4 regions of the Neobacillus sp. PVCKKU3 genome follow, and region 4 is predicted to be linked to each of the others. Evidence: predicted binding sites of a transcription regulator. Region 4 holds the regulator's gene; each other region holds the start of a gene.

What was found. Region 4 encodes Rex, which represses fermentation and respiration genes when NADH is low (regulators of the CRP and FNR family bind a similar motif). Its sites were predicted from a motif close to TTGTGAAATATTTCACAA; they were not measured.
Region 1: ACNQGS_RS03560 (TIGR04190 family B12-binding domain/radical SAM domain protein) is a predicted target of Rex. The motif match lies at 4,448-4,465, and genes of this name have one in related genera.
Region 2: ACNQGS_RS19600 (DoxX family membrane protein) is a predicted target of Rex. The motif match lies at 5,409-5,426, and genes of this name have one in related genera.
Region 3: ACNQGS_RS19360 (DUF3147 family protein) is a predicted target of Rex. The motif match lies at 4,011-4,028, and genes of this name have one in related genera.

The regions. Positions count from the first base shown of each region.
Region 1 covers NZ_JBLVQN010000003.1:128,358-136,004, reverse strand. Annotated here, with positions in the region: gene ACNQGS_RS03580 (branched-chain amino acid ABC transporter permease) at 1-87, shown strand, start outside; gene ACNQGS_RS03575 (branched-chain amino acid ABC transporter permease) at 103-1,077, shown strand; gene ACNQGS_RS03570 (ABC transporter ATP-binding protein) at 1,052-1,831, shown strand; gene ACNQGS_RS03565 (ABC transporter ATP-binding protein) at 1,833-2,540, shown strand; gene ACNQGS_RS03560 (TIGR04190 family B12-binding domain/radical SAM domain protein) at 2,570-4,372, opposite strand; gene ACNQGS_RS03555 (GAF domain-containing sensor histidine kinase) at 4,827-6,692, shown strand; gene ACNQGS_RS03550 (response regulator) at 6,667-7,326, shown strand; gene ACNQGS_RS03545 (S8 family serine peptidase) at 7,600-7,647, shown strand, end outside.
Region 2 covers NZ_JBLVQN010000031.1:33,406-41,052, forward strand. Annotated here, with positions in the region: gene ACNQGS_RS19565 (citrate synthase/methylcitrate synthase) at 1-769, shown strand, start outside; gene ACNQGS_RS19570 (VOC family protein) at 978-1,409, shown strand; gene ACNQGS_RS19575 (SDR family oxidoreductase) at 1,567-2,439, shown strand; gene ACNQGS_RS19580 (exonuclease domain-containing protein) at 2,538-3,155, opposite strand; gene ACNQGS_RS19585 (TetR/AcrR family transcriptional regulator) at 3,212-3,787, opposite strand; gene ACNQGS_RS19590 (MBL fold metallo-hydrolase) at 3,800-4,507, opposite strand; gene ACNQGS_RS19595 (DoxX family membrane protein) at 4,756-5,265, shown strand; gene ACNQGS_RS19600 (DoxX family membrane protein) at 5,513-6,022, shown strand; gene ACNQGS_RS19605 (hypothetical protein) at 6,076-6,297, opposite strand; gene ACNQGS_RS19610 (sensor histidine kinase) at 6,553-7,647, opposite strand, start outside.
Region 3 covers NZ_JBLVQN010000030.1:67,426-75,072, forward strand. Annotated here, with positions in the region: gene ACNQGS_RS19335 (hypothetical protein) at 165-287, shown strand; gene ACNQGS_RS19340 (CGCGG family putative rSAM-modified RiPP protein) at 399-659, shown strand; gene ACNQGS_RS19345 (PrsW family glutamic-type intramembrane protease) at 768-1,862, shown strand; gene speD (adenosylmethionine decarboxylase) at 1,995-3,269, opposite strand; gene ACNQGS_RS19355 (BC1872 family protein) at 3,529-3,834, shown strand; gene ACNQGS_RS19360 (DUF3147 family protein) at 4,057-4,416, shown strand; gene ACNQGS_RS19365 (DUF3147 family protein) at 4,432-4,836, shown strand; gene ACNQGS_RS19370 (aldo/keto reductase) at 4,893-5,786, opposite strand; gene ACNQGS_RS19375 (hypothetical protein) at 5,956-6,093, shown strand; gene ACNQGS_RS19380 (DUF2087 domain-containing protein) at 6,653-7,231, shown strand; gene ACNQGS_RS19385 (MFS transporter) at 7,295-7,647, shown strand, end outside.
Region 4 covers NZ_JBLVQN010000067.1:2,821-10,467, reverse strand. Annotated here, with positions in the region: gene groES (co-chaperone GroES) at 1-15, opposite strand, end outside; gene ACNQGS_RS27915 (CPBP family intramembrane glutamic endopeptidase) at 318-1,040, shown strand; gene ACNQGS_RS27910 (YdiK family protein) at 1,037-1,237, shown strand; gene ACNQGS_RS27905 (acyl-CoA dehydrogenase family protein) at 1,648-3,261, opposite strand; gene ACNQGS_RS27900 (DUF4395 domain-containing protein) at 3,388-3,813, opposite strand; gene ACNQGS_RS27895 (redox-sensing transcriptional repressor Rex) at 3,966-4,619, opposite strand; gene moaC (cyclic pyranopterin monophosphate synthase MoaC) at 4,652-5,140, opposite strand; gene ACNQGS_RS27885 (ABC-F family ATP-binding cassette domain-containing protein) at 5,304-7,223, shown strand.

The DNA.
Region 1 (7,647 bases), on a different contig from region 4:
GACGCTGTAGCCTTTGTCGTGTTAATTCTAATTTTAATTTTCCGCCCTGCTGGTCTTTTTGGCAAAAACGTCAGGGAAAAGGTCTAGGGGGTGCTTGGTGAGATGAAAAAGTTAAATAACGCAAAAGGCTTTTGGGGTTCCATTATATTAGCGGTTATTTTTGCCGTTGTCGTCCAATTCCTGATTAATGGCGGTACGTTAAACCCCTTTTATGTAAATGCTCTATTTTCAATCGGCATTAATATCATCCTTGCCGCTTCGCTTCATCTGATCATCGGTATTACCGGGCAGTTTTCGATCGGCCATTCCGGTTTCCTTGCCGTGGGGGCATATGTTTCAGCCATTATCACAATGAAATTGGGATTGCCCTTCCCTGTCGCGATTTTGGCTGCCGGTGCGGCCGCTGCTGTTGCCGGTTTAGTGATCGGGGTTCCTACCCTTAGGCTCCGAGGCGACTACCTTGCCATCGCTACTCTAGGTTTTGCGGAAATCATGCGAATTGTCTTCTTGAATATTGATTATGTTGGCGGCGCTTCCGGGATGACGGTCTCGCACCTGATTACCTGGCCATGGCTGATTGCCTGTGTGGTCATCACCATTGTCGTCATTGTCAACTTTACGAATTCTACCCACGGCCGAGCCTGCATTTCGATTCGCGAAAACGAAATCGCTGCCGATGCGATGGGGATTAATACAACTTATTATAAAGTAATGGCGTTTATCATTGGTGCCTTTTTTGCCGGCGTGGCAGGTGCCTTGCATGCCCATAACTTTTACATTATCCAGCCGACCAACTTTGGCTTCTTAAAATCCTTTGATATTTTGATCTTTGTTGTGCTGGGCGGACTTGGCAGTATGTCCGGTTCCGTGCTTGCAGCGATTTTATTAACGATCATTTCAACATTCTTAGCCAATTATCCGGAAGTCCGGATGGTGATCTACAGCCTTGTGCTAATTGCGATGATGCTGTTCCGTCCGCAAGGATTAATGGGAACAAAGGAAATTACGTCTTTCTTCAAGCTGGGAAAATCCGGGCAAGGAGGGCCTCATGATGCGAACAAAAACACAGTTGCTTAAAGTAGAGAACGCAGGTATCCGATTTGGCGGTTTAAAGGCTGTATCCGGGGTCAACCTAGAGCTTTTGCAGGGAGAACTCGTCGGACTGATCGGGCCAAATGGTGCCGGCAAGACGACCTTCTTCAACCTGTTAACAGGTGTTTATGTTCCAACCGAGGGATCGATTTCTTTGGCCGGTGAAAAATTAAACGGGCATGCGCCTTATAAGATTACCAAAAAAGGAATCAGCCGTACCTTCCAAAACATCCGCTTGTTTGGAGAATTATCGGTGCTCGATAATGTTAAGGTTGCCTATCATTCGCTTGCGAAGCATTCCATTCTCAGTTCAATCTTCCGCCTTCCATCTCATTTTTCCGGTGAAAGGGAAATGGAAGAAAAGGCAATTGAGTTTTTAAAAATCTTTAAGCTTGATAATGTCCAGCATGAAATGGCGAAGAACCTGCCATACGGGCAGCAGCGCCGCTTGGAAATTGCCCGGGCATTAGCAGCAAATCCTAAGCTGTTGCTTTTGGACGAGCCGGCAGCAGGGATGAATCCGCAGGAAACTGATGAACTGATGAACCTGATTGCGTTAATCCGCGAAAAATTCTCGTTAACCATTCTTTTAATCGAGCACGATATGAATCTTGTCATGGGTGTTTGTGAAAGAATCTATGTTCTGGACCATGGACAGCTAATTGCCGATGGTACACCGGAAGAAATCCGTAACAATCCAAAAGTCATCGAAGCGTACCTTGGCGAGGAGGTCTCTTAGTATGCTTAAAGTCAACGATATTAATGTCTATTACGGAAATATCCATGCATTAAAAGGAGTATCCCTCGATATTAACCAGGGTGAAATTGTGACGCTGATTGGTGCGAATGGTGCCGGTAAAAGTACGCTATTAAAGACCCTTTCCGGGCTTTTGAGGCCGAAGAATGGCGAGATTGTGTTTGAAGGCGAACATGTTGCCGGAAAGGTGCCGCAATTGATTGTGAAGCGCGGGATCTCCCAGGTTCCAGAGGGCCGCCGAGTATTTGCCAATATGTCAGTTGAGGAAAATTTGGAGCTTGGCGCCTATTTGCGTAAGGATAGGAAGGGTATTCAGGAGGATTTTGAAAAAATCTATCAGCTCTTTCCGCGCCTGCTGGAGCGCAAAAAGCAGCTGTCTGGTACACTTTCAGGCGGTGAGCAGCAGATGCTCGCAATGGGCCGGGCGCTGATGGCACGACCTAGGCTGCTTTTATTGGACGAGCCTTCCATGGGTCTTGCACCGCTGCTGGTCAAAACAATCTTCCAGATTATTGAGGAAATCAATAAAACGGGAACAACGATCCTGCTGGTTGAACAGAATGCGAACATGGCGTTATCCATCGCTGACCGCGCCTACGTCATTGAAACAGGAAAAATAGTCGCCTCTGGTTTAGCTGAAGAACTCAGTGCCAGTGACCAAATTAGAAAAGCCTACCTCGGTGGGCATTAAAAAAGGTATCGGAGTGAACTCCGGTACCTTTAAATTTTTTGCTGGTCGGAATCAAGTGTAAATTGAAAACGATGTTTCGGCTGGAATGAGTGCTTGATTTTGCTTTTGTATTCGACATACAATTGCTCGAGCCCCACTAACGCAAGCGAGAAGAAATTAGCATAATTCTTCTGGACCTCCCACTTTAGCTCGTTCTTGCCGCAAATGCTGTAATAGTTTAGTTCCTCAATTTCTTTGGCAAGCTTAGCCAGCTCTTTAGTTTGTTTTTCTGTCGGAAGGGCTAGAATTTGGTCGATTTTTTCAATATAGGCCCTCGACTTTTCAATTTTCCCTTTAATATCCTGGAAGCCGGCTAAATCAATTAGCTGGTATTTTAATTTGAATTCGTTCAGCCGTTGTGCGGCCTCATAGGTGGCCCCAACGATTGTCTCACGCGTCATATCCTTCGTTTCGTAGCTGAGCATATGCTTCCAGGACGGCTGGGTGATGGCCTTGCGATGGTCTTCGAGTGTCTGGCACAATTTTTTATAGCCATGGATTTCCGGGTGCTCAAACGCCGGGCTCGCCGGATCCAAAAATGGTGCGAGCGGGGCAACGAAGTAAAAGATTCTTGGGTCCTTCCCGCAGGCCAGGTGGATGGTTTCACAAAATTCAATGTTTTCGACAGCACTTTCATACGTCTGTCCAGGGATTCCAACCATAAAGAACAGGTCAAATTTTTTACAGCCATTTTTGAGAGCGAACTGCAGTGTTTCGATCACCTTTTCATTTGAGCAGCTGAATTTCCCGTTATATTTCCTGATTTTTTCTTCATGGGTTTCAAGGGTAATTTCAATGCTGTAATGAGGCACGCTTTCATTCATCAGCCGGAAAAATTCTTCATCCGCATATTGAAATAACTCAAAGACGATTTCGTTTTTCAGCTTCAATTTTTTCAAACGGCAAAAAAATTCCTCAACATATTCTTGTCCACCCTGTCTTAGATCATGGAGGATAAAAATCGGCGCCCGGCTGAACCGGGAAATAAATTGAATATCCTCGACGAGCTTTTTCGGTGACCGCAATGCTAGCGTATGACGGTTGCAGTTTTGCCCATAAGCCTCTCTTGATCCGCCGCAAATCAAACAGTTCTGTGTGCAGCCGCGTGCGGTCAGCAGTGCGGTGTTCGGGTATTGAAGCCAGCCGTTGTATGGCAGCGGATCGAGGAAATTTCGGTATTTGAAAACGGAACGAATGGTGTAGCGGTAACCGGGAACATCAATATCATCGAGATCCTTTGGCACGTACGTTAACGGATTATAGCCAGTCTCGGTGCCCTTTTTCCACGTTAAATTAGGGATATCTGCAAAATGCGTATTTCCAGTCTCCAGCTTATTCATCAACAGCAGCATCAGCTTTTCTGTCGAGTCCCCGCGCATCACGAAATCAATAAATGGATATTGGATTAGCTCCTTGTGATAATACGTGGCCGACAATCCGCCAAAAATAATCGGGGTGTCCGGATGAAGCTGCTTGACAATTTTCGCTAGCTCAATACTGCCGTGGGCATGTGGCAGCCAGTGCAGATCAATGCCAAACGCACTTGCCCTGATCGATTTTAATTTTTTTTCGACATCAAAGTTTGGGTTCATGAGCATTCGGTTGGCGATATTGATGATTTTGACGCGAAGTCCATAACGCTCCAAATAGTCGGCGATGCTGGTCAGGCCGATGGGGTACATTTCAAACACGGGCGAGGATGGAACAACATCACTGATCGGTCCGGCAAGCAAAGGATTTTTTCGGAAATCGTAAACACTTGGAGCATGCAGCAGTACTAAATCGTATTTCATGGGAAACACCTCTTTGATTTGTAGTGTAATAAGTCCTTTTGGGGTATATATATAAATGTTTTTTCAAGAAAGGATTTGTGAGGGAATTCACAAGGTTTTTTAATGTTATGATCGCTGTTTACTTTAGTTTACTATAATAGTTGTTGGCTAGAGTGACAATCAGGTGACAAATTTTGGGTGATTTTGTGCCGGAATTACTACGAAGGTAGTAGGCAAGAATAATCCTTTAGCCAAATAGAAAACGCATAGCGGTTTATGACATAATAGTGGATATCAAACCATTATGGTTTGCGAGGGACCCAGTCCGGTTAGTGTGTTCATTAGACCGGGTTGGGTCCTTATTTTTTGCGGACATTTGGCGGGTAGGCATTCATATTGTTTTCAAGCTATAAATACATTAAACTGGAATAAACAGAAAATTAAGTAAATCGTCACAGAATTTGGAGGGGAAGCTTTGGGAGATATCGGCATTTTGCAAAAAAAAGAGCAGCTATCAAGGCAATTCCTACTATTTATCTCTGTCGTTGGAGTGTTTATTTATTTTCAATTTGGCTTGTTTCATTTAATGGTACCGCGCGAGCCAATTATTTTGACACTGCTGGTGTTGTTTCTCTTTATTGTGGAGCTATATCCTGTTCCGGTCTGGAAAGGCCATATTACCATCTCTTTTCCACTGGTGTATGCCATATATCTCATGGATGGATTAGCCTATACAATTGTTTTTTATGGGATTATCATTGCAGCAACCAACATAATGAATAGGAGACCGCTCCGAATTATTTTCTTTAATCCGTCCATGCAGGTCATTAGCTTTTTTATTGCCCATCTGCTTTGCCAGTGGCTGTATACGCAGATGCCGATCGAAGGGCTGCCAAGGGTCCTGCAGGGAATTATCCATTTTAATTTGCTTATCATCCCCTTTTATTTCATGAATAATCTCATTGTGGATCTTGTTTTTGCTATCAGGCCACAAACGTATAATCTGAAAATCTGGAAGATGAAAGCTCTCTTTGAGGTTTATAGTTTTCTTATTTCCTATGGTTATCTTGTTTTGTTGCATGTTTTGGGAAATCAAAGGCGGGGAACGATTGATGTTTTTTCATTTTTCTTCTTTTTTATCCCGTTAGTCTGTGTGGCTCTGCTAAGCTCGATTATTGCTAATTTAAAAAAGGAAAAGGCGAAGCTGAAAGCGTTGTTCAGCATTTCATCCGAGCTCAATAAAAAAATTGCGAGGTCTGATTGGTTAACTTTTTTAAAAGATAATCTTCAAGAATTTATCGATGTTGATGCATGGATTTTGTGGAAACGTCCACCGGAAGGCTGGTTGTTCCGATTTGCAGCCGGCCCTGTTAATGAAGATTTAACAATGTCGGCGGAAACGGCTGCTGCTCTTGATAAAATCACAAATTTGACCATTTACCATAATGCCAAAAGAGACCCAAGTCCTGCAGGGATCTTTTTTACAAAGGAAATAGGGACATTACTGTATGCTCCCTTAATTTTAGAAAATGAGCTGGTCGGGATGTTCGTCTTTGGCAGAAGCAGGACCAACAGCTTCGGGGAGGATGATATGCGTTCTGCCGCCACCCTTGCTAATCAGCTGGCTGTCCTGATTAAAACAAGATGGCTGTTTGCCGAGCAGGAGAAGCGGCTGATTTTAGAAGAAAGGAATCGGATTGCCCGGGATATCCATGATGGTGTGGCCCAGTCGCTCGCCGGCGCGATTATGAATCTTGAAACGGCGCAGCGGAAATTTGCGAAAATGCCGGACGATTCACTTCGGTTAATGGGCGAAAGCACCGAGAAGCTGAGGCGCAGCCTGAAAGAGGTGCGGGAATCCATCTATGCTTTAAGACCTTATCCGACTGAGCGGGTGGGGTTATTGTCGGCAATTTCTGCAAAAATTAATGCGGTCAAGCGGGAGCATAATCTGGATATCAATTTGGAGACAAGAGGTCCGGAATTCCACCTGAGCTCGATGGTTGAAAAAATTATTTTCGATATTTGTCAGGAAAGTGTGCAGAATGCCGTTAAACATGCAGAAGCCTCGAAAATTGACATTCTGTTAAGCTATCAAAAAGAAAATGTGCTTTTGAAGGTGAAGGATAATGGCAAGGGGTTTTCGCTTTTCCAGGCCATGATCAAGGCCCGGGAGCACCCGCATTTTGGAATATTACATATGAATGAATCGGCTGATAAAATTCAGGCCTCGCTGCAGGTAGACAGCCGCGAAGGAGCTGGAACAGAGATAACCTTAACGGTGCCAAGAATGGGGATTGAAGGGAGTGATTTGCGTGATCAAGCTTATGCTAGTCGATGATCATGCCGTTTTACGGGATGGGTTGAAAAATATTTTGGAAATGGAAACGGATATTGAGGTGATTGCGGAAGCCATCAATGGCAATGACGCAATTGAAAAGGTAAAAGAGACAATGCCGGATGTGATTTTGATGGATATTAACATTCCAGAGAAGAATGGCATTGAAGCAACGAGCATTATAAAAAAAATGTACCCTTCTATTAAAATTCTGATGCTGACGATGTTTGACCATGATGAGTACTTTATGTCGGCGATTCGCGAAGGGGCCGACGGTTATTTGCTGAAGGATGCCCCTTCCCAGCATGTGGTCGATGCAATTCGCGCGGTGGCAAACGGGCAGTCGGTCATCCACCCATCGATGACGAAGAAGTTTTTGGGCTTTTTCCAGCCGCCGGCTAAACCAGAGCCAGCTGAGGAAGAAAAGTCTGCGGATTCGACGCTGACTGAGCGGGAGAAGGATGTGCTTCTCTGCTTGGTCAAGGGCATGAATAACAAGGAAATCGCCCAAACACTGTTCATCAGTGACAAAACGGTCAAAATCCACGTGTCTAACATATTCAAAAAACTCGGCGTCAAAAGCCGGTCCCAGGTTGTCATTTATGCTGTACAGAATCAGCTTGTGCCGTTGACTTAGGAGTGACTTAAATAGTTTCTGAGAACCAAGCCGTGGGGCTTGGTTTTCTTTTGTAAGTGTAGGTGTGTCCATCCCGGAAAGACAAATGTCTTTTTGCGGTGCCTGACACCCTTTTCTTTGTATCTGCTATTTCTAACGGACTAATAAATATTACTTAAGTAGGAAGGGAAAATAGTACTTCTATTTAGTTGAAATAGACCCTTTGCTGAATAGTGTTTTGGTCCGGTTTCTTAGACAATGGACTCATACTTTAGCAGAAAAGGGGAATGGGTTGTGAAAAGGTGGTTTTCGGGTTTATTAACTCTTATCATTCTTTTGTCA
Region 2 (7,647 bases), on a different contig from region 4:
TGCCTGGAAGCCGACTGTGTCACAGGCTATTCGTATAACCGCCCTTGCCCCGACAATCATTGCATACCGGCAAAGACAGCTGGAAGGTAAACAGTTTGTTCCTCCGTTGAATGAATTGGATCATGTGGCTAATTACCTTTATATGCTTAATGGTTCGATCCCATTAGAAGCCCATGTGGAGGTACTCGAAACGTATATGATTTTGACACTTGAACATGGCATGAATGCCTCCACCTTTTCAGCAAGGGTGACCGCATCAACTGAATCTGATTTAGTATCAGCCGTTTCATCAGCGATTGGAACGATGAAAGGACCGCTTCATGGCGGCGCCCCTTCAGGAGTCATTGAACTTTTGGATGAGATTGCGGCGGCCGGAGATGCTGAAAAGGTGATGCGAGATAAATTATCCAAGGGTGAAAGATTAATGGGATTTGGACATCGGGTGTACAAAACCCACGACCCGCGTGCTATTGCCTTAAAGGCCAAATTACGGGAGCTAGTTGGTCAAGATACATGGCTTGATCTCGCTATGGAAGCAGAAAAAACTGCAGTAAGAGTTTTAGAGGAATTAAAACCCGGCCGCTCCCTTTATACAAATGTAGAATTCTACGCCGCAGCTATCATGAAAGCCATCAACATGGACGCAGTCCTTTTCACACCAACCTTCACTGCAAGCAGAATCGTCGGCTGGACAGCCCACATTCTAGAACAATCTGAAAACAATACCATCTACCGGCCGCAATCCAAATATATTGGAACATTCAAATAGAACAAAACACACTAATTGTTGCGATTCCCTATCCTCCCAGGCGGTATCACTTTTTAAAAATAGTTGACGAACATTCGTTCTGTGTCTTATAATAAAATTATTGGTTAATAATAGAAATTGTGTTGTTTTTAATGGCTGTTGGTCAATGGAGGCCTCATTACTAAAATGTTAACTAATAAATTTTGATGGGTTTAAGGAGTGAATGTTCATGTCAGTAAAATTAATCCCCTATTTCGTGATGAACGGTACCGCTAAGGAAGCAATCCAGTTTTATCAACAGGCACTGGATGCACAGGTTTTATTCTCTCAAAGTTTTGGTGAAATGCCTGAAAACCCGGAATACCCTCTTCCTGCTGAAGCCAAGGATTTGGTAAGTCATGCGACCATTAAAGTTGGTGATTCAGAAGTAATGTTTTCCGACACCTTCCCTGGACAGGATCATCAAAGCGGAAATCAAGTGACCATTTGTATTTCAACCAATGATGCAGACCAAGCAAGGAAAATGTTTGAAGGACTTTCCCAAGGCGGTCAAGTTGGAATGCCTTTACAGGAAACTTTCTTTAGCCCTGCCTATGGCCAAGTAACAGATAAATTCGGCATAACCTTCCAAATTTTCACAGAAGGCAAACCGCACCAATAATATCTTATCCAATAACAAAAGGCTCTGTTCGCAGCAATGGAACAGAGCCTTTGTGTATTTAAGAGGCTCCCACTACTAAGACTTATTTTTAAACATCATAATTCCCCTCATATTTCTAACACTAACGAGAGATGAAAATCAATGGAGGGGTTAGAAAATGAGCAGCAATAAAAGTCAAAAAAAGCAGACGTTTCCGCCGCAGCATCAAAACCATCAGCCGGGTACTGAGAGTGAAATGAATCCAAAGCCGATTTCCGTTGATTCCAACTATAAGCCGGCTGGAAAATTATCCGGTAAAACCGCGATTATTACTGGCGGTGACAGTGGAATTGGAAAATCAGTTGCGATTTATTTTGCTAAAGAGGGTGCAGATGTAGCAATTGTATACCTAGAAGAACATCAGGATGCTGAGGAAACCAAAGGAATAATAGAAGCTGAAGGACGAAGATGCCTTCTCTTTTCTGGCGATATTGGCAATGAGGACTACTGCAAGGATGTTGTGAAGAAAACGATCGATGAATTCGGCAGGCTGGATATACTGGTCAACAATGCTGCAGAGCAGCACCCGCAGCCAAGTATATTAAATATCACTAGTGCGCAGCTAGAAAAAACATTTAGAACCAATATTTTCTCCTATTTTTATATGACGAAAATGGCACTGCCTTATTTGAAAAAAGGAGCATCCATCATCAATACAGCTTCCATAACAGCCTATCATGGAAATGAGCAATTGCTTGATTACTCGGCAACAAAAGGAGCGATTGTGTCGTTCACCCGTTCATTAGCCATGTCGTTGGCGACACAGGGAATCCGTGTGAACGGGGTGGCGCCTGGCCCAATCTGGACTCCGCTTATTCCATCGACCTTTACGGCGGACCAGGTCGCCACTTTCGGATCAGATACTCCTATGGGGCGTGCCGGGCAGCCTCATGAACTGGCGCCAAGCTATGTTTTCTTAGCCTCGGAGGATTCATCCTATATGAGCGGGCAAATGATTCATGTGAATGGTGGGACGATTATTAACGGGTAGAAAAAACGCATCGGGCTTACCGATGCGTTTTTTTCTGAAACTCAGTTGGCGACCATTACACTCGTTTTTTCAATAGTTTGGGCGCCAATTGGATACAATCAACCCATTTTCGCCCTTGATGCAGCCGGCTGGTACCTTCTCATCGGTCCGAAATCAAGAACCTCTTGCAGATATCGGTTCCCTTTTGGACTTGTCCGCTTGAGCAGTTCCATCAAGTATGTAATATCGTCCATCGCTCTATGTGTTTGATAGTTTGTAATATCATGGGCTTGCAAAAGGGTAATTAACTTTCCATTGGGAAAGCCATACTGTTTCCAAGGCACATTACGCATTGTACAAAACCACTGCAAATCATTAACCTCAGGATACATATGGTAAAGAAAACTGCGGTCAAAGGAGGCATTATGAGCAAAAACCGAATCTGTACGCTGAAAGTAGGATTTTATTTTTTCATCATAGAAGCTCTTTCCCCGAACCATATCATATGCAATACCATGGACCTGATAGGCCCTGTCATAATTTCTACGTGCCGAACTGGAAAGAGGTTCTCTTAAAAAGGCTTCTTCCTCCAAAATTTCTAGTATTTCGCCCGTTTCCGTACTAAAAGAAAATAACTTCAGGGCCAGTTCAATAACCTCATCTGTTGTCGGTCCCAGCCCCGTCGTTTCCACATCCAACAATAAACCTAATTTCGCCTGTCTTTGCAAAATAATCATTCCTTAAATCAAAAATTTCCTTTATTATACCAGATTCCAATCAACCCTCACATAGCTTAAAAATTCCCACGAATCTCTAAACCGTTTATAAACGCTGTTATGATAATCTCCAAGCTCTCATCCAAATACAATGACATTTTGAAGCCGCCTCTTTGCTCCAAGGAGGAGAATCCGTGCAGGACACTCCGCAGTCCTCTTACTGCATGGATGGCCAGGTCGCCTTCTAGATGAAAAGCCTGCAGGACCCGAACAGAAAGGTCGACTATCTTTGCGCCGGCCTTCTGGACGTCAAGATCTTCAGTGTCCGGCGCCATCAAGGTTGCCTCATAGACACCGGGATGCCTCCTGGCAAAACTCACATAAGCTCTACTAATCGCAAGCAGTGCCTGGGTGCCTGATACTCCGATGGCCGCCTGGGCCAATTCATCATACAATAAATTAAGTCCATAGATGGCTAGCTTTTTCCTTAATCCAGGCAGGCCATCGAAATGATTATAAAGAGAAGGCGGGCGGATGCTGAGCCTTTTGGCCAGGTTTGCCAATGTAACCTCCTGCATCCCATTGTGGTCTGCAAGCTCTCCCGCCGCTTCCAGTATTTCTGATAAATCAAGTCCAACTTTAGGTCTAACCATTTTAATACTCCTTTAAAGTAATTTCTGTTCCAATTTTTTGATAGCTAGCTCCATGGCCTCTACAGGATTTTCTACCATTTCTCCGTGGCCGATGGCAAGTAAACTCGGTTTTAAAGCAGCCAGCTTCTTGGCACTTTTTAATGCGGTTGGTTTGCTCCATGTGCCAAAAGCTGGGAATGGGAAAAATGGTCTTATATCCCCTGCTACTGCGATACCTGCTCTCGTCTGGAACGCGTCACCTGCAATTAATGCCTTCGTCCGTATATCAAGAAATGCCATCGATCCCGGAGTATGGCCCGATGATTCAACCGCCCTCAGGGAGCCAATCTCATCCCCTTCCTTCAATAAAACACTTGCCCTGGTTTTCAAATTTTTAGGAACACCACCTTTAATTGGAGTTTGATCCTCGTGTGAATCAAGGGAACGGTCGCCTGACATTAAACGATTATCCCTAGCCGAAATATAAACAGGTACATCGGGAAGCCTTTCCTTTAACAGATCCAATGCTCCCACATGGTCCTCATGGGCATGGGTTAAGATGATTGTAGTAATCGGCTTTCCAATTCTCTCGGCTGCCTGTAAAATTCCTTTTGCCGCAAAACCCATGGCCGCATCAATTAGGGTTAAACCATCGTCTTCTTCCACTAAGTAGCAATTTACTGGAAACACCTTCGCCATAAACGTTACCTGATACAAATATCCCTTCTTGATCATTCTCATTATGACCAACCCCTTAACTAATATCGTTAGTTTTATTTTAACTAATAACATTAGTTAAATCAAGAGGTTTATTTGAAAAATTTTCCTAAATTATCTTTCCTTCCAGTATGTAACAAATTGTTCAAAGCTTTTTTACGGATATGTGAATTAGCTACCAAAAAGCGCTCAATCCAATTTTAATTTGCTATATTAACAGTGTAGAAAAGAAATTATATAAAACTTATAAACCTTTTAAGGAGATGTTTCAAATGCTTAACAAATGGTTAAGAGAAAACAAAATTGCCGCTGGTATTTTAACTGTCTTACGTTTATATCTTGGGTATTCTTGGTTTACTGCAGGTTTTCATAAAATAACTGGAGGCTTTGATGCCGCAGGATTTTTAAAAGGAGTGACTGCTAATCCAGTAAAAGGTCCGGATGGTGCGGTTGTTTATGGATGGTATGTTGAATTCCTTAAAGGCTTCGCCCTTCCAAACGTCGACATCTTTAACTTTATCGTTCCCTGGGGAGAAGTTTTAGTCGGCTTAGGATTAATGTTAGGCTGCTTAACAACTGCCGCTGCATTCTTTGCTTTAGTCATGAACTTTGCGTTCTTCCTTGCAGGTACTGTATCTCACATTCCTACTGACATTTTCCTTGGCGTGATAATCTTAGCTGCAGGCTACAACGCAGGCCGCATCGGTCTAGACCGTTGGGTTGTTCCTTTCTTCCGCAAAACAGTTATAAAAGCAAACGATCCAGTTAAAATAAATGCTTAACAATAATCGCCTCAGTTCCAACTCGAACTGAGGCGATTTTATTTTGTTCTGACCAAATTCTTTCAGCCTGAGATTAGATGATTTTGGCCATTTTTATTTATAAAATCTTCATGTAACAAAGTGTTCAAAGCTTTTTTACGAATATGTGAATTAGTGAACATAAACCACTCAATTCAAACTAAATTTGATATATTTACAGTGTAGAAATTATTTAAAACTTATAAAACCTTTTAAGGAGATGTTTCAAATGTTTGCCACATGGTTAAGAGAAAACAAAATTGCTGCTGGTATTTTAACTGTCTTACGTTTATATCTCGGATATTCTTGGTTCACTGCCGGTTTTCATAAATTGACTGGAGGCTTTGATGCCGCAGGATTTTTAAAAGGAGTGACTGCCAACCCTGTAAAAGGTCCTGATGGTGCCGTTGTTTATGGCTGGTATGTTGAATTCTTAAAAGGCTTCGCCCTTCCAAACGTCGACATCTTTAACTTTATCGTTCCCTGGGGAGAAGTTTTAGTCGGTTTAGGATTAATGTTAGGCTGCTTAACTACTGCCGCTGCATTCTTTGCTTTAGTCATGAACTTTGCGTTCTTCCTTGCAGGAACTGTATCTCATATTCCTACTGACATTTTCCTTGGCGTGATTATCTTAGCTGCAGGCTACAATGCAGGCCGCATCGGATTAGACCGCTGGGTTGTACCATTCTTCCGCAAAACAGTTTTAAAAGCAAACGCCCCTGTTAAACAAACTGCTTAACAAAAAAACACCTCTATCTCTCAGCTTGAGATGGGGGTGTTTTGTTTTACACATTAATAGCTGTTATCTTCCTCGAAGCTATGTCTGTTAACGTACCAATTTGTAACTTGTGTAAGGATAGCAAAAACAGCAAAGAAATTCATTGCCCAAACGTTAATAAATGGCGTAAGGCCGCCGAATTCTATCGTAGCATAGCCTTTAAACTTCATGACAATCATGGATTCAATAAAAATCAAAATGAAACCTACAACACCTGCAACCGCCGCTCTTATCATTAGTAATCCCTCCGAAAGGTTTTTGCTATATACTCAAATAATTTTTGTCTAAATTGTGAACTTGTTATACCCATTATATAGCAATTCAGAAGGAAACCAAAGTAAAAAAAATCACATTTTAAAAAAATAATTGGTTTAAAAGAATGGCTTCCAATTATGAAAAAGAAAAGCCCACTTTATCAAAAAAACACTGGACTATTCATAGGGTATCAGAACGCTGCCTGGCACCTTTTTTCCGGCTGGGAGTAAGGTGGCTCATTTAGGTAAAAATAATTTCACAGTAGTCCCTGATCCTTCATGACTCTCTATTTCTATTTCACCCTTGTGCAATCTCATGATACTTTTGGCGATATGCAGACCCAATCCCGTTCCCCCTGTTTCCCTGCTCCTAGCCTTATCTACTCGGTAAAACCGCTCAAAAATATTTTGGATCTCATTGTGTGGGATTCCAATCCCATAATCTTTTACATGGATAATAGCATATTGCTCTGTCTGTTTTAAGAAGACGTCAATTTTTTCCTGACTATATTTCATGGCATTGTCCAGCAAAATGATAATTACTTGTTTGAGTTTTAATTCATCTGCATGAACAATGAGCGGGGACTTGTCATATTCCAATGTTATTTCTCGTCTATAGACATGTTTTAGTTGCTTTAAAATACTTTGGCATAAAGAAACCAGGTTTACTTCGTTGATTTCTAATTCCGTTTCCTTCTCTAGGGTGGCTAAGTCCAAAAAGGTATCGGTCATTTTTTGAATTCTCGTCGCCTCGGAATGAATAGCCTGAATGGCTTCATCAGCCATTTCTTGGTTTTCAAGCCCGTGCCTTCTCAAAAGATTTGCATAGCTTTTAATAACCGTTAACGGGGTCTTTAATTCATGAGAGGCATCAGAAATAAACTGCGATTGCTTTGCTAAATTGTCCTGAAGTCTTTCAATCATCCGGTTAAATGTTCTAGCCAAGGTTTGCAGTTCGTCCTTTGCCCTATTTTGAATGGTGATAGTCTTCGGAACACCGCTTTTTTCTATTTCCTCCATGGTTGTAATCATATTAGAAATCGGCCGCATGATCATATTGGACAGCCATCTTCCTCCAAGTAAAGATAATAAGGCAGCAAGGATCGTACTAAATATTAAAATCGCTCTAAGAATCTCTTTTCTTGCTTCTAAACCTTTTAATCTCTCCCCAATTTCGAGGCTTCCTTTCAATTGCTTTGTATTAATCTTAGAATGAATAACCAATACTTGTTCTTCCCCGTTTTTTCCAGAAATTACGTAAGTTTGAGACTGTTGATTTACTGCGTATTTCCCTTTTATCTTTCTGGATAGTACCTTATCAGTCGAAACCTC
Region 3 (7,647 bases), on a different contig from region 4:
TGTACTAAAACTATAACAGTTTGCAAATAGGGAATCAAAAATACCGCTTATGAGTGCGAAACCTAAATGGCATAGCCTTCATGAAAGAACGCAAAATAAGAAGGAAGTGCCGGACAGGCATTCTTTTTAGTATGACTATGTGAATTGAAAAGGATGATGAAAAAATGTCTAAAAAGAAGAACAAGCAAAAACAGTATAATCCTGCAATGCCGAAAACGGATGTGGAATTTGCCCAAACTGGACTTGAAAAGGTAGCGTTACAAGCTTTAGAAAAAACAAAAAAATAACTAAAAAAGGGCACTGCAAAAAGTGCCCTTTTTTAGTTGAAAATGATTCGTGATGAAAATCACCACTTGCCGGCGTAGTTCATTTTAAAATAAAAGGAAGAGGTGATTGTAATGGAAAAGAATTGGTCAATCTCATTAGAGCATGAGGAATATGAAAACGATAAGGAATTGGTTATTGCAGATGCGATTGATGCTGTAAAACAGACAGTGAAAGGATTTTATGTTAATGTCGTCACGCCTGCCGGCTTTGGGAATCCTGATGAGTATTTAACAGAGGAATTGTTTTCTAGGTTCGGTGCGGAAATTGATGTGAAGTTTATCGATCAGTGTGGCTGCGGCGGTTACGTGTTACGGGTTTGGAAAAGAGTTTAGATAAATAATCTTCATTTATAAAAAAATAATTTTGTATGCAGTTAACGGGCATAGTAAAAACAAGTTAAATATCCAATTTCAGTCATTTTATCAAGAGGGGGATGCTAATTGAATTGCCCGGACTGCGTATATTCGAATCCGGAGGGGGTCAGGTACTGCCTCAACTGCGGAAAAAACTTTAAACTGGGTGGAAATACGGACCCGGATCCAGACAGTTTATTTTACGAGTTTGCCTCTTACGTGGATGCGATGCCGAAGCAGCTGCGTTCGGTAGAACCTAAATTTCAAAACATTTTTTCAAGGGTGTTTCGAAAGCATAGCACGCTGGAGGCGGATAGGCTATTCATTGTCGGTACAGCAATCACAACACCGAAGATTGAAGAAGTAAAGGAAACATGGCCAAAGCCTTGGCTTTTTGCAAGAGTATTTTTGATTGCCCTGCTTGCATTTTTAGGCATGCACATAGGAGTCACCGTGTTCCATAATTTTAACTTTTTACCGGGTCTCATCATTATTGGTGCTTTTGCGGTCCCTATTACAACGCTGATGTTCTTCTGGGAAATGAATGCACCGCAAAATATTGCTTTTTATAGGGTCATTTATGTGGTCTTGATTGGCGGCATCCTCTCGATGCTGGTTGCACTAGTTTTTTTTAATCTTGTAAAAAACAACATCAACCCCATCACAATTGGTATTGTGGAGGAAGTGGCCAAAGTGATGACTGTTATCTGGTTTGTTCGAAACCACAAATACAGGTACATGCTAAATGGGCTTTTGGTGGGGGCAGCAGTGGGAGCAGGCTTTGCCGCGTTTGAAACAGCAGGCTATGCGTTAAGAAGCCTGTTAACAGGAGGGAGTTTCGAACACCTTTATACGACGATCCTCTGGCGCAGTGTTTTAGCTCCCGGCGGGCATGTGGCCTGGGCTGCATTGACAGGTGGGGCTTTCTGCAAAGCACAAGGTGATCAAAAATTCAATTTTTCACTATTGGTTAAGCCGTACTTTTTATTTGTTTTCCTTCTGGTCGTAGCGATGCACGCTTTATGGGATACACCGATTAAAGGCATGTCCCCATTCGGACATATCTTTCTTATGGTTTCTTCATGGGTTGTCGTTTTCTTAATGATTCGCAGAGGCCTTAAAGAAATCGCCAATAAAAAATGGCGGATTGCGTATGAACCAACTCAGCCGACACAGCCATAAAGATGTTTGAGGAATACTGACGAGTGCCAATCGGTAATGACCTATTCCGTTCAAAGAATGATCGTTCGTTTGCAGCCAAAAATAAGAAATGCGATTGCAGATGATGTCAATCGCATTTTTTTATTCCCAGCACTAAATATTCCCCATTTCTTGCTGATAAAGTTCATGCAACTTAAGGTTATTTTTGCTGTTAATAATCAATCCGGTATTGGGGGGCTGGAACTTAGGGGGCAAGTGAAACAACGGTTCCGTGTTTGTTTCAATGGCTTCATGTGGAACCGAGATTTGCGGCCATTTTTTCAAGAAATTGCCGCGGCTCGCCAGGTGAAACCCCCACATTCCAAAGGATGGCACCAATGAATAAAATGCTTCCGTTTTAAAGCCCGAAGCCTGCAGTGTTTTAGCAATACTCCAATAGACCCGGGGGTTGTCCTTTGGGGAAGTTGACTGGCAGACGACGACTCCATCAGTGTTTAAGTGCCGGCCAACTTGGTCAAACAGTTCCTTCGTATACAATAAGCTGGTATCTGGGTCAACCGGGTCCGGAAAATCCATAATGATGACATCATATCTTTTCATTCCTCCCATTAAATATTTCTTCGCATCCATAATATGGACCTGTAGGCGGTTATCCTTTAACGAACCCTCATTCACATCAACAAATGCCGGTTCATTTGCCGCCAGCTTAATAATCATCGGGTCAATTTCAACAAGGTCGATGTGAACAACATCATGATATTTGATGACCTCCCTAACAGCAAGGCCATCCCCACCGCCTAAAATTAGCACCCGTTTCCTTGATTTTGCGAGTTCCATTGCTGGTAGGACCAATGCTTCGTGGTAATGTCTTTCATCCAGCGAAGAAAACTGGAATTCTTCATTCAGATACAATCTCAGGTCCTTTGCCATGACAAGCAAAATGTCATTGAGCTCACTCGCCCCTTGATAGAGGATGTGGTGCCCGCCATTCTTGATTTCCTTAAGAATTTTCATGTCCCATGTATTTCCCGGGCGCCTGCTGGCTGAGAGCATCGGATGTAGCTTTTTTGAATATAGAGGAGAAATCTGCCTTTCCATCCCTCTTTCAATTTCAATAGCGGTGGCCCGCCCGGCACCGATTTTTCCAAGAAATTTTTTTAAAACAGGCCAGGCATCCTGAGGGGAGCAGGTATATAAATCAAAGGCAGCATACCCATATTCGGGCCAGGTATGAATGGAAAAATGGGAGGTCGAAATCGCAATGATTCCCGTTACTCCCTGAGGTGAAAAGGAATGGAAGCAAGCCAGCAGAATATCCAATTCCAGCTCACGGAGAGTATCAAGCATCAAGGTTTTTAATTCATCAGCGTTATTTAAGAGCTCCGCCCGACAATCGTAGGCATCCACGATGAGGTGCTGACCTTTCATCTCCATACTTCCATCCCTTTCTCCATTCAGATTTATTTTTGAGTTCATATAGTTGTTTTTAAAAACTTTTCATAAATAAAGTATGTCAGTGTAACTCGGGTAGTGATAAATACGTATATTCGCTTGCAGTATATTAAGGCCTTTAGGACAGTTAATAAATTGTCAAAATCAATTTAGTATGTGTGAAAATTGATACAGGCTTCTGAATATGAAAATGGTAAAATAGGAAAGTCTATTGAGGATAGGGAGTAATGTGGCTATGAACAAAACTGAAATAATTGCGCGCAGAATATTAGGCTGGAAGTTAAATAGATGGGATCGCTGGTATGATTTTGAAAAGGGAATTTTCATACCTGTTGACGAGTTTCAACCCGACCAAAACCTGGAGCACGCGATGCTAATCGTTGAAAAATTGAAAGAGTTGGGGTTTACATATAAAACAGACGGTGCCTGCCAAGCTTGTTTTAATGATGCATGCGAAACGGGCAATACGTTAGCGGCGGCCATAACAGAAGCAGCCTTTGCAATCGCTGATAATAGTTCGGTTCCGGATGAATGGCTATAACATATTTAATTATATTATGTAAACTAAACCCCGTATTTTGAGCGACCGAATTTTTCAAGCATTCGGTCGTTTGGCTTTTGGTACCTATTTAGAACTTGATAGCGCTTCAAAAATGTTAATGAAATGTTCACATGAGCTGAGGATAAAAAGGAGTAAAATAAACATATCGAGTTATTATGTGAAAACATTCACAAATATATGTATTATGGACAGGTGATAAGAATGGGTGGACTTTCCGTTAGTGCGTTACTCATAAGATTTATTTTAGGGGGAGTGGCAGTTGTCGCTTCAACGATTGTGGCGAGGAAATTGGGCGAAAAGGCAGGCGGAATATTCGCTGCTTTTCCAGCCGTATTTTTAGCGGCATTACTGACAGCGGGGCTGGATTTGAAAGGCGAGGCTCTTGTTTCCCAATCCATTATGCTCTCAAAAGGAGCCATGGTTGGGATGGGAATTAATATACTCGTGGCCATTATGGCTGTACTTCTATTAAAGAAACACGGATGGAAAAAAGGACTCATCGAGGCGTTAGGCTGCTGGCTGGCAGTTTCTATTATAGTGGTTGCCATCACGGTCAATTAGGAAAGGGTGTTAACAATGACAAAAGATTTACTTTTACGTTTTCTACTTGGCGGGGCCGCCGTTATGGCCAGCTATTTAATAATTGTGGTTTCACCATGGGAAATCCTAGGGGGAATATTCGCCGCATTTCCGGCTGTGATGATTACGGCCGTTTTAATGGTAGGGGTTACTTCCGGAACGAAGAACGCAGCGAAAATTGCAGGCGGTTCTGTTTATGGCATGATTGGCGGCATTATTTGTGCAGCGACCGTCTGGCTGTTCTTAAAACTGACCCATAATTGGCCGCTAAGCATGCTGCTCGGTCTGCTTTTTTGGCTGATCAGCTCTGTGATGGTGTCAACACTAAGGGAGAAATTAAATATAAAACCATTTAGTAGAAAGATGGTTTTGGCAGAGGCACGGTTCAGACATCATAAATAATAGAAAAAATGCCAGTCGGCATCCGAAAAAGGAAAGCTGCCTGGCATTTTACGTTTTTAAATAATATCAAGAGGAACTTTTCTGGCGGGAGCGGGGAAAACCTCGTCAAGTCTAGCTAATTCCTCTGTTGTTAGTTTAATGCAAGCAGCCGCCGCATTTTGCATGACGTGTTCCGGTTGGACTGCTTTTGGAATGGCAATCACCTGATTGGAACGGATACACCAGGCTAGCACAATCTGCAAGGGCTGCACATTGTGACTGCGGGCAATATCCAGAATGGTAGAATCACGCAGCAGCTGTCTTCTTAAGGAACCTCCCTGGGCGATTGGGCTATAGGCCATTATGGGCATTTGATGCTGCTTTTGCCACGGCAGCAAATCAAATTCAATCCCTCGTGACCCTAGGTGGTATAGTACCTGATTGGTGATACAATTTGTCCCGTTTGCGGAGGCAACTAAATCATCCATATCTTCTGTGTCAAAGTTGGAAACACCCCAGCGCAGAATTTTTCCTTCTATTTTAAGTTTCTCCATCCCTTCGATGGTTTCCTCAAGTGGAATCTGGCCCCGCCAATGTAAAAGGTACAAATCCAAATGATCTGTTTGAAGCCGTTTTAAACTGTTTTCACAGGCTTCGGTGATTTTATTTTTTCCAGAGTTATGGGGATAGACCTTGGAGACCAGAAACACTCTATCTCTGAGTCCTTTTATCGCTTCACCAACAACTTGCTCTGCACCGCCATTTCCGTACATTTCCGCTGTATCAATTAACGTCATTCCGAGTTCAATCCCAAGCTGAAGGGCTTTCACTTCCTGCTCTTTTGCACGGCTATTTTCGCCCATATTCCAAGTTCCCTGACCTAAAACCGGTACAGACGAACGATCAGGGAGGGATATCACACGCTTAGTGAGGGTTTCCCTAATTTCAGCTATTTTCCTAGATTCAACCATTCAAGCTACCTCCTTTATGACCCCCTATTCTTTAGAAAATAATACCATAATCTCAAGTGAAAACTCCTGTTAGGAATAGACAAATTTTACAAAAAAATATGCACATTTTTTAACAATAGTCATATATTAGCTTCTGTGTGAGAAATTACGTAGGAAGGAAGTAAGGACGATGAATAACAATCAAGTATTAACACCAATCAAGAACGAGGGCAAAGATCTAGGAAATGGCGGATTTAAGATTGTTGAAATCAATGTGACTGACCCGTCTGAAAATTTATTTGCTGTGTGTACACCTGTTAAAAAATAATAAAAAAGACTATCCAGAAAAACTATCTTTTTTGTAAAAATACATAGAAAGATAGTTTTTTTTAGCTAATAGGAAGTTATAAATTTTCACAAATTTATAACTTCCTAACGCATAAATTCAACTACGCCTCATGAACCGTCCTATCGGACTCGCCAATCTGCGAGTTTTCATTTAATTCTGCTATTTTAGTGTTTTTCATATATGTAAGCGCATACATTGGTATTGAGCAATGGAGGTGATACCTTTGATGTATATTTATGGTAATGACTATATCAAGTATTTAAACGACGACAGTGCAGGACATTTAACCTACGATCAATGGAAAATCAAAAAGAGTCAACAGGGCACCGATAAATGCGCTTCATGCGGAACTGTGAAGGAACACTGGCAGCCTTGTCCGAAATGCAGACATTAATCATAAAGTTTAAAAAACCCACACCCCAGTCGTGGGTTTTTTTATTGATTTTATTCTTGAAAAAAATTCCACTAGACTATTGCAATCGAAACCAAATTCGAATAATATCTAATTAGATAATCATTAAAGTAGGTGAATTTAAACATGCAATTAAACAAAATCGTGGAATTTCATAAAGCCCTTGGTGACCTTACCAGGATCAAGATTGTAGCATTGCTTCAACAGGGGCCGTTGCACGGGCAGGCGATTGCCGGTAAGCTGGGGCTTAAACCGCCAACGATAACCCACCATATGGCCAAACTTAGAGAGGTGGGGCTGATAAAAGAGCGGCGTGATAAAAACACCATTTATTTTTCTCTTAACACAAAAATATTAGAGCTGAGTGCTAAGGCTATTTTGAATGTTGGAACGGGAGGCGGAGCAGAAATGGAAATGTCGGTGACAGCGGAGGATAGGGAAGCAATCATTAAAAACTTCTTCACCAAAGAAGGAAAACTGAAAACCTACCCTGCGCAGCGAAAGAAAAAGCTTGTTGTGCTTGAGCATATGATCAAAGGGCTGGAACTGGGTAAAGTTTATCAAGAAAAGGAAATTAACGAATATTTAAAGCAGTATCATGAGGATTACGCTACGTTACGTCGCGAACTTATTATGTGCCAATTTATGTACCGTGAAAATAATCAATATGAGTTAAATCCGGTTGAACTGTGGTGGCTGAAGTAAATTTTTTTGCAAAACTAATTAGATAGGTGTGAAATTAGATAAGGGTGAAAGGAGAAGAAGAGGATGGCTCTTTCCTTTATAAAAAAGGAAAAACAATACCGGAGATTATTTCTCGCCGGTGTCGTAAATGGAATCGGCGACCGCTTCAGTTCCGTTGCTGTATTAGCGCTTGCAATCGAGTTAACAGGGGCAGGCTTTGCAGTCGGCAAGACGCTAGCGATTCGGCTATTGCCCTTTGTTATTTTCGCCCCAATCGGGGGAAGGCTGGCAGACCGTTTTTCAAGAAAAACCATTTTAGTGGCAACTGACCTCATCCGCATCGTGTTTGCCTTGTCGTTTCTATGGGTTCATGGGAAAGAGGATCTTTGGATTGTTTATGTTGGTACCTTCATGTTAGCGGTTGGCGAGGCTGTTTA
Region 4 (7,647 bases):
TAATGGTCTTAACATTCAAACAACCTCCTCAAATATGTGTTATTCGGTCATTTATTAGCACTCAACTATGATGAGTGCTAACACAATTATTATAATAATCAATCTAAAAATCTTTTGCAAGTCTGATGCATAAAATTTATTAAAAAAAGTTACCCTTTTTTTCCACCTTATAAAGTATGGATAAAATCCATATTTCTATTCAATTCTTTTCAAAGCAGGCATTCAAAATTGAAACTAATTTGTCATTAAAGGTAGAATGAAGAATAGTGATTGATTACATTTCGATTGGAAAAAATAGATGGAAAAGGAGTTTTGACTTGAAAAAGGAATACTGGATTGTCCTTATTGTTTATATTGCCATGCAGCTTTCCAGCTTTGCCGGGATTCCTGCATTTATGTTTGGATTTCGCCTTTTTGGATGGAGGCAGGAATTTGTGGTACCGGTTTGGCTGATCACAAGTTTCACCCTTGCCTTTCTCATCATTCTTGTTATCCTAAGAAAAGAAATGAAGCCTGGGGTCCATAGTGAAAGAAACACTTCAATCGGTCATTCGATAAAGTGGGCGATTTTAGGGGTTTTCCTTGCCCTATTTGCCCAATATACGGCCGCCATCATTGAGCGCCTTATTGGGATTGAATTGGGCTCTAAAAATACACAGGAAATCCTCACGATCATTAATGCCTTTCCTTTGGCCATTCTTGTAACGAGTATTATCGGCCCTATTTTAGAAGAAATTGTGTTTCGGAAAATTATCTTTGGGGCTTTTTATAAACGGTTTAATTTCTTCATTTCTGCCCTAATCAGCTCGGTGGTCTTTGCGCTTGTCCATATGGAGCCTGAGCATCTGCTTATTTACTCGGCGATGGGCTTTACCTTTGCTTTTCTTTATGTAAAAACCAAACGCATCCTGGTGCCGATTTTCGCCCATGTATCCATGAATACGATGGTCGTCCTTGTTCAGTCCGTCTATAAGGACGACATTGAGCGGATGATGCGTGAGGCAGAGGCAGTTCAAAACTTTATCGGAGGATTTCTATGAAACGTTCACCTTTGTTTTCCGGTTTGATTTATTTAATACTGGGTGCCCTGTTCACCTATTTTGCTATCGATGATGTCCAAAACAATGGCTGGGGCTTCTTCAGCTACCTTTTGGTCATCCTCGCCACCTTTGACCTTGGGTCAGCCATTAAGATGATTGCTATTCATTTCAAATATAAGGGGCAAATGAAAAAATAATGATGTTTTATATTTTTGATAAGGCTGGTGTGAAGGACGTATTCACTTATTAATCGGCAAAATTGTCCTTCTGTCGATTGTCAAGGACATTTCTCTTCTCGATTCACTCAAAATGTCCTTGATTTCACCTATCAAGGACATTTCCCTTCCCGATTTCACTCAAATTGTCCTTGATACCGCCTATCAAGGACATTTTCCTTCCCGATTTCACTCAAATTGTCCTTGATACCGCTTATCAAGGACATTTCCCTTCCTGATTTCACTCAAAATGTCCTTGATGCCGCCTATCAAGGACATTTCCACTACCAATTTCACTCAAATTGTCCTTGATACCGTCTATCAAGGACATTTCCCTTCCTGATTTCACTCAAATTTCCTCAATACCGTCTATAATGTTTCGCCCAGCTCCATTAATTGACCTCTGTTAGAGCTATCAGCTGGTAAGCCTTAAAGAATTCATCACAAAACGCATCCCATTCCGCAGCAGCGTCCATCGAGGCTTCGCTTACTTCACCTAAAACAGGCCGCCCCAGTAGGTCTTCAAGTTGATCAGAAAACTTTTTAATTGTCTCCCCAGCGGCTCCCTCAAGAACGCTGGCCACAAACTCAGCAGGTGAATACCAGTCAGAAACCCTGCCCAAATCGCGGTAGATTTGTGTTAAAAGCAGATTACGCGGTCCCTCCCACTGTTCGTTTACGACCACATCGCGGAAGATACGCGGCAGCGACGAAAATTCCTCCATCACTCCATGGCCGGCAAACACGGAGATAGCCTCCCGTAAAATTTCCGCTCCCTCATTCGTTGCACAGATTTTCTGCAGCAAGACAAGTTCACGCAGATTAAATAACTTTTTCCTAACATCAATTGGATGGTCCGATTTAATTCCTGGATTAAGCGGCTTATCCAGTTGCAAGAAAAGATTATAGATTTTGAATGCCCCCGCCGTCGTTCGCTCAGCGGCATGCTGGATTCGTTTCAACTTGCTTGCTGCGAGTGGATAGTCTTTTACCTTCTTTCCAAAAACACTTCGGAAATCGCTGTACAAGTTTGCCTCCCGAGAGGCCCTCAGCATAAACCCGGCACAGGCAATCCCAATTTCCAACCTCGACAAGGTCAATACAATTCCGACTGCAACTGCAATCCCTTTATCCTTTGGACCGATTGGATAGGCACGCGCCCCCTTATATTGAATCTCCCCTGTTGGCAGCTCGGCTGTTCCCAGCTTCCATTTGATCCGATTTATCTCGTACCCGTTGCGTTTCTCCTTCTCCTTATCCCCCGGAAGCCAGGAAGGTACGATAAATGTTGAAACTTTGTCAGTTCCCGATATTTTTGCCGTCACCACAGAATAATCGGCATGCGCCGCAGAACAGAAAAACTTATTCCCATACAAACGATAATACTTGCCTTCCGGAACCGCCTCCAAAACATTAGCCGGCAAATCAGAACCACCCTGGATTTCTGTCATAAATTGAGCGCCAATGGCGAATTCGCCGTTTAGCCCTTCTTTTGTATGATGTAATATAACTTGAAGTTCTGGATATTCTTCATCCGGAAATTGGTCAAGCAAAGCCACTAAACCATGTGTACATGTCAGCGGACAGGTCACTCCCGCCTCACCCAGCTGATGGATCAGCATTCTTTTCACAAAGCTTTCCCAAGGTGTCATGTTACTGGAAAAAAGACCTTCTCCGAAAATTTCATTCTCTAATTGATGAACTTCTTGAGGACGAACAATCCGGTCAATCCGATGATTAAAAGCATCAAAGTGAAGCATATAGGGGCGGACTTCCGGTCTGGCAATTCTTTCGGCTAACCGGTTCCATTTTGCAGATACTGTTGCTGAAAAGGATAATAGTTTTTCGTGGATTTGGCTGTGCTGAGAACCCGTAAATTTCTTTACCGCTTTTTGTAAAAACGGTTCATCACGGTACCAATCAAGGTTGTCACGTTTTTCGAGAAATTCATCAAAGCTGTAAGAATTTTTTCCTCTTGCTTCTGTCTCTTGGGAAACATGCTTCATAAAAACGCCACTCTCCTCATGAATAATAATTCATAATTTTCAATTTAATCTTAAATGTAAGGATATGGAAACGTCAAATATAAGTAGAAAAACAAAAAAAGAGGCTGAATAATTCAGACCTCTTCTTTATTGGTGCACCCTTCTATGACGGTATTGGTTCCACTGAAAATGAATAAAGCATCCGATGCAAAAACCTAGAATTGCCACAAAGGCAGCCACTGCGACAAGAATCGTGAACACATAGCCAACACCATTCCAACCCAGCAGGAATCCTACAAATCCAATTCCCAAACACGATACGGCAAGTTTTTGATTAAATTGCTGCTGCTCCCAATCCTCGGGGATATAAGCCTCTGGTTCCTTTCTTAAAAATAGTTTTGCTATTTGCATAATCGGATTAAATCCGAATAAAAGACCAGACATACCGGCAACAAACGGCACTAACAAAAACCATTCCTGACCGGATAACCATGTTAACACAACACTTAAAACAATCGTCCACTGGTTTGTTTTCACTAGCGGCCGTGGGATTGAACGAACTGTTTCTGTCATTTTAATTCCAACCTTTCCTATTGGATTACAATAATTACTTGTGTATTCATTTTACCCGCTTCCACTCCCTTTGTATAGTGATCTGGTTAGGAAAATGTTTCAAAACGAAAAAATGGGCCTCTCACCATTTTGGCGAGAAGCCCATTGATTATTTATTCTTCTACTTCGTCGTTTGGATAATGCTTTAAAAAGTAAACAAGTGATTGCAGCTCCACCGCCAGGTCAATATGATGCACGCGGATCGATGAAGGTACATTCAGTCTTGCTGGAGTAAAGTTTAAAACCCCTTTTACATTCGTATTCACAAGCTTGTCTGTGATTTGCTGAGCAACCGGAGCCGGCACCGTCAAAATCGCCACCGAAATATTTTCCTCGATCAAATACTGTTCTATATCGTCCATCGAATAAACGGGAACATTGCCTATCGAACCGCCAATTTTTCCGGGGTCCACATCGAAGGCGCAAGCGATTTTTGTATTATTATTTTTTAAAAAATTGTAGTGTAAAAAGGCTGTGCCGAGATTACCCACCCCGATTAACGCTACCTTTGTTAATTCATCTTGATCAAGAGTTTTCCGGAAAAACGATAACAAATAGTTTACGTTATAGCCGTACCCCTTTTTCCCAAGGGCCCCGAAATAAGAGAAATCCCTGCGAATAGTGGCCGAGTCCACCTTTACTGCTTCACTCAATTCTGCAGATGACACCCTCTGCTTGCCAGAGGAATGAAGGTTTTGTAAAAATCGATAATATAAGGGCAGCCGCTTTGCTGTTGCCTGTGGTATTTTCATCGTTTCATTGGACATATTTCTCCCACCCTTCAATTTTAATGGATATATTAGATTTCTCTTCTAAAATCACCGTTTTTGCCGCCGGTTTTTTCCACCAGAAAGGTTGGTCCAATTACCATCCCTTTATCAACTGCCTTACACATATCATAGACGGTCAGGGCACAAACAGAGGCAGCTGTTAGCGCTTCCATCTCAACCCCCGTACTGCCTTTTGTTTTCACTGATGCAGCAATATGCAGTGTATATTGTCCCTGCCCGGCCTGCTCCCATGAAAAACTAATATTGATACCTGTTAATGGAATCGGGTGGCACATTGGAATGATATCCCATGTCTTTTTCGCTGCCATCACTGCAGCAACCTGGGCAACTGCTAAGACATCGCCCTTTTTCATTTCGTGGTTTGTGATTTTTTCATAAATTTCAGTGCTTACTGTTATGCTAGACTGGGCTGTTGCTGTGCGTGCCGTTTCCGGCTTCTCGCTGACATCGACCATCTTGGCCCGGCCTTCTTCATTAAAATGAGTAAATTCAGCCATAAAAAAAATCCTCCTACAAAAAATAATACAATATTTTTTTGTCCATGTGTGTGAAACTTTGAACTAACAGTATATTTTTTTATAATTCCATTAAAAATTTCACTTCATTGCCGACATTCGGGTTATACGGTAAACTAGTCGTAAGGTAATAGAGGTGAAAAAAATGATTTTATTACAGGTTAACCAACTACAAAAATATTATGGTGCTGAACTTATTTTATCGAATATAAAACTGGAATTACAAACCCGTGACCGTGTTGCCCTTGTCGGACGCAATGGAGCGGGGAAATCAACGTTATTGAAAATCATCGCCGGCGAAATGGGCTATGACGGCGGCGAAATCATCAAACCAAAGGATGTTACCGTTGGTTATTTGGCGCAAAATACGGGTTTGGAGTCCAATTTGTCCATTTGGGAGGAAATGCTGACGGTTTTTGAGAACCTGCAGGCGATGGAAAAATCGCTCCGGAAGCTGGAGAAGCAAATGGCCGATCCTGCTGTTTTCGGGGACCCAGGAAAATACGAACGGGTATTAAAGGAATATGATGAATTGCAAATAAAGTTTAAAGAGCAAGGCGGCTATCAATATGAAGCTGATATCCGTTCTGTATTGCATGGGTTAAATTTTTCTGATACTACGTTAATGATTTCAAGTCTAAGCGGCGGACAAAAAACGCGTCTTGCGCTAGGCAAACTATTACTGACAAGACCTGATATTTTAATTTTGGACGAGCCAACCAACCATTTGGATATCGAAACCCTTTCCTGGCTGGAGCAATATCTGCAGGGCTATGATGGCGCGATTTTAATTGTTTCGCATGACCGCTATTTTTTGGATAAAGTGGTTACAGAGGTGTATGAACTATCACGCCGCCTGATTCAGCGATTCACCGGTAATTATAGCACTTATCTTGAGCAGAAAGCTGCCAATTATGAACGCGACATGAAGCTTTATGAAAAGCAGCAGGAGGAAATTGCCGCGTTAAAGGATTTCATCCAGCGCAACATCGCACGGGCCACTACTACTAAGAGAGCGCAAAGCCGGCGGAAGAAGCTTGAAAAAATGGAAATCATGGATCGCCCATCAGGGGATGAAAAATCTGCTTCCTTCTCATTTGAAATTGAGCGGCAAAGCGGCAATGATGTACTGACTGTTGATTCGCTTGCTGTCGGCTATGATGGAGAGAAGGTTTCCGAGGATATTTCCTTTCGTGTGTATAAAGGCGACAGCATTGCCCTTGTCGGCCCTAATGGAATCGGGAAGTCGACCCTTTTAAAAACAATTATTAAAAAGCTTCCCGCTTTGGCTGGAACTATTCAATACGGAACCAATTTGTCCATCGGGTATTACGATCAGGAACAAGCCAACCTAACCTCCAATAAACGGGTCTTAAACGAACTATGGGATGAATATCCACTGAAACCGGAAAAGGAAATCCGTACGGTGCTTGGGAATTTCTTATTTTCCGGTGACGATGTGCTTAAAAATGTTTTGTCATTAAGCGGCGGCGAAAAAGCCCGCCTAGCCCTTGCCAAGCTAATGCTCGAGAAAGCAAATTTATTAATATTGGACGAACCTACCAACCATTTGGATTTGGACAGCAAGGAAGTACTTGAGAATGCCCTAATTGATTATCCAGGTACTATTTTGTTTGTCTCACACGACCGTTATTTTATTAACAGAATCGCAACCAAGGTACTAGAATTAAGCCCCGAGGGCAGCACTGAATACCTCGGCGACTACGATTATTATGTGGATAAAAAGCTGGAGCAGGAGGAACTTACGGCACTTGCATTGGCTGCCTCCCAGAAGAAGGTTTCTGCTTTAGAGCCTGCTGAAAAAAACAGTTATCAACAGGATAAAGAAACGAAAAAACTGGAACGCCAGCGAAAACGCAAATTGGAAGAAATCGAGGAACGCATTTCGGAGCTTGAAGAAGAGATTCAGAATTATGAACAGCAATTATGCGAGCCAGAAGTTTTTCAGGACCATGAAAAGGTTTTAGAGATTAATTTAAAAAATGAAAAGGCTAAGGCCGAGCTTGACGAATTAATGGAAGAATGGGCCGAGCTGGCAGAATAATGTGGATAACCGGACTGTTGGAGTCCGGTTTTTTGTTGTGCTTATAATCCAAAAGGCCCAACTTTCCACAGAATTATTCACATTGTAAATGCCATTATTTCAGTTATTCAATTAACTTACCCACATTATCCACAAAAAAGTGTCAACTTATCCACATTATCAACATTACCCACTGAGTTATCCACAAGTCATTTGAATTTTCAACTTTTTCAAAAAAATCTTATCCACAAAATTGATATTTTTATATTAGCCAAAATTTAATCAAATGTTTGTTTAACTCTTAAAATGCCTATATTTTAAGCATTTGCCGTTTTCAATCAATCGTTTGATTAGTTTATTGTCAATACCAATTAAACGTTTGATTAGTTTATCAACCAAATCAATCAAACGTTTAATTAGATTTTTTAATTAAAAAGACCCTTCC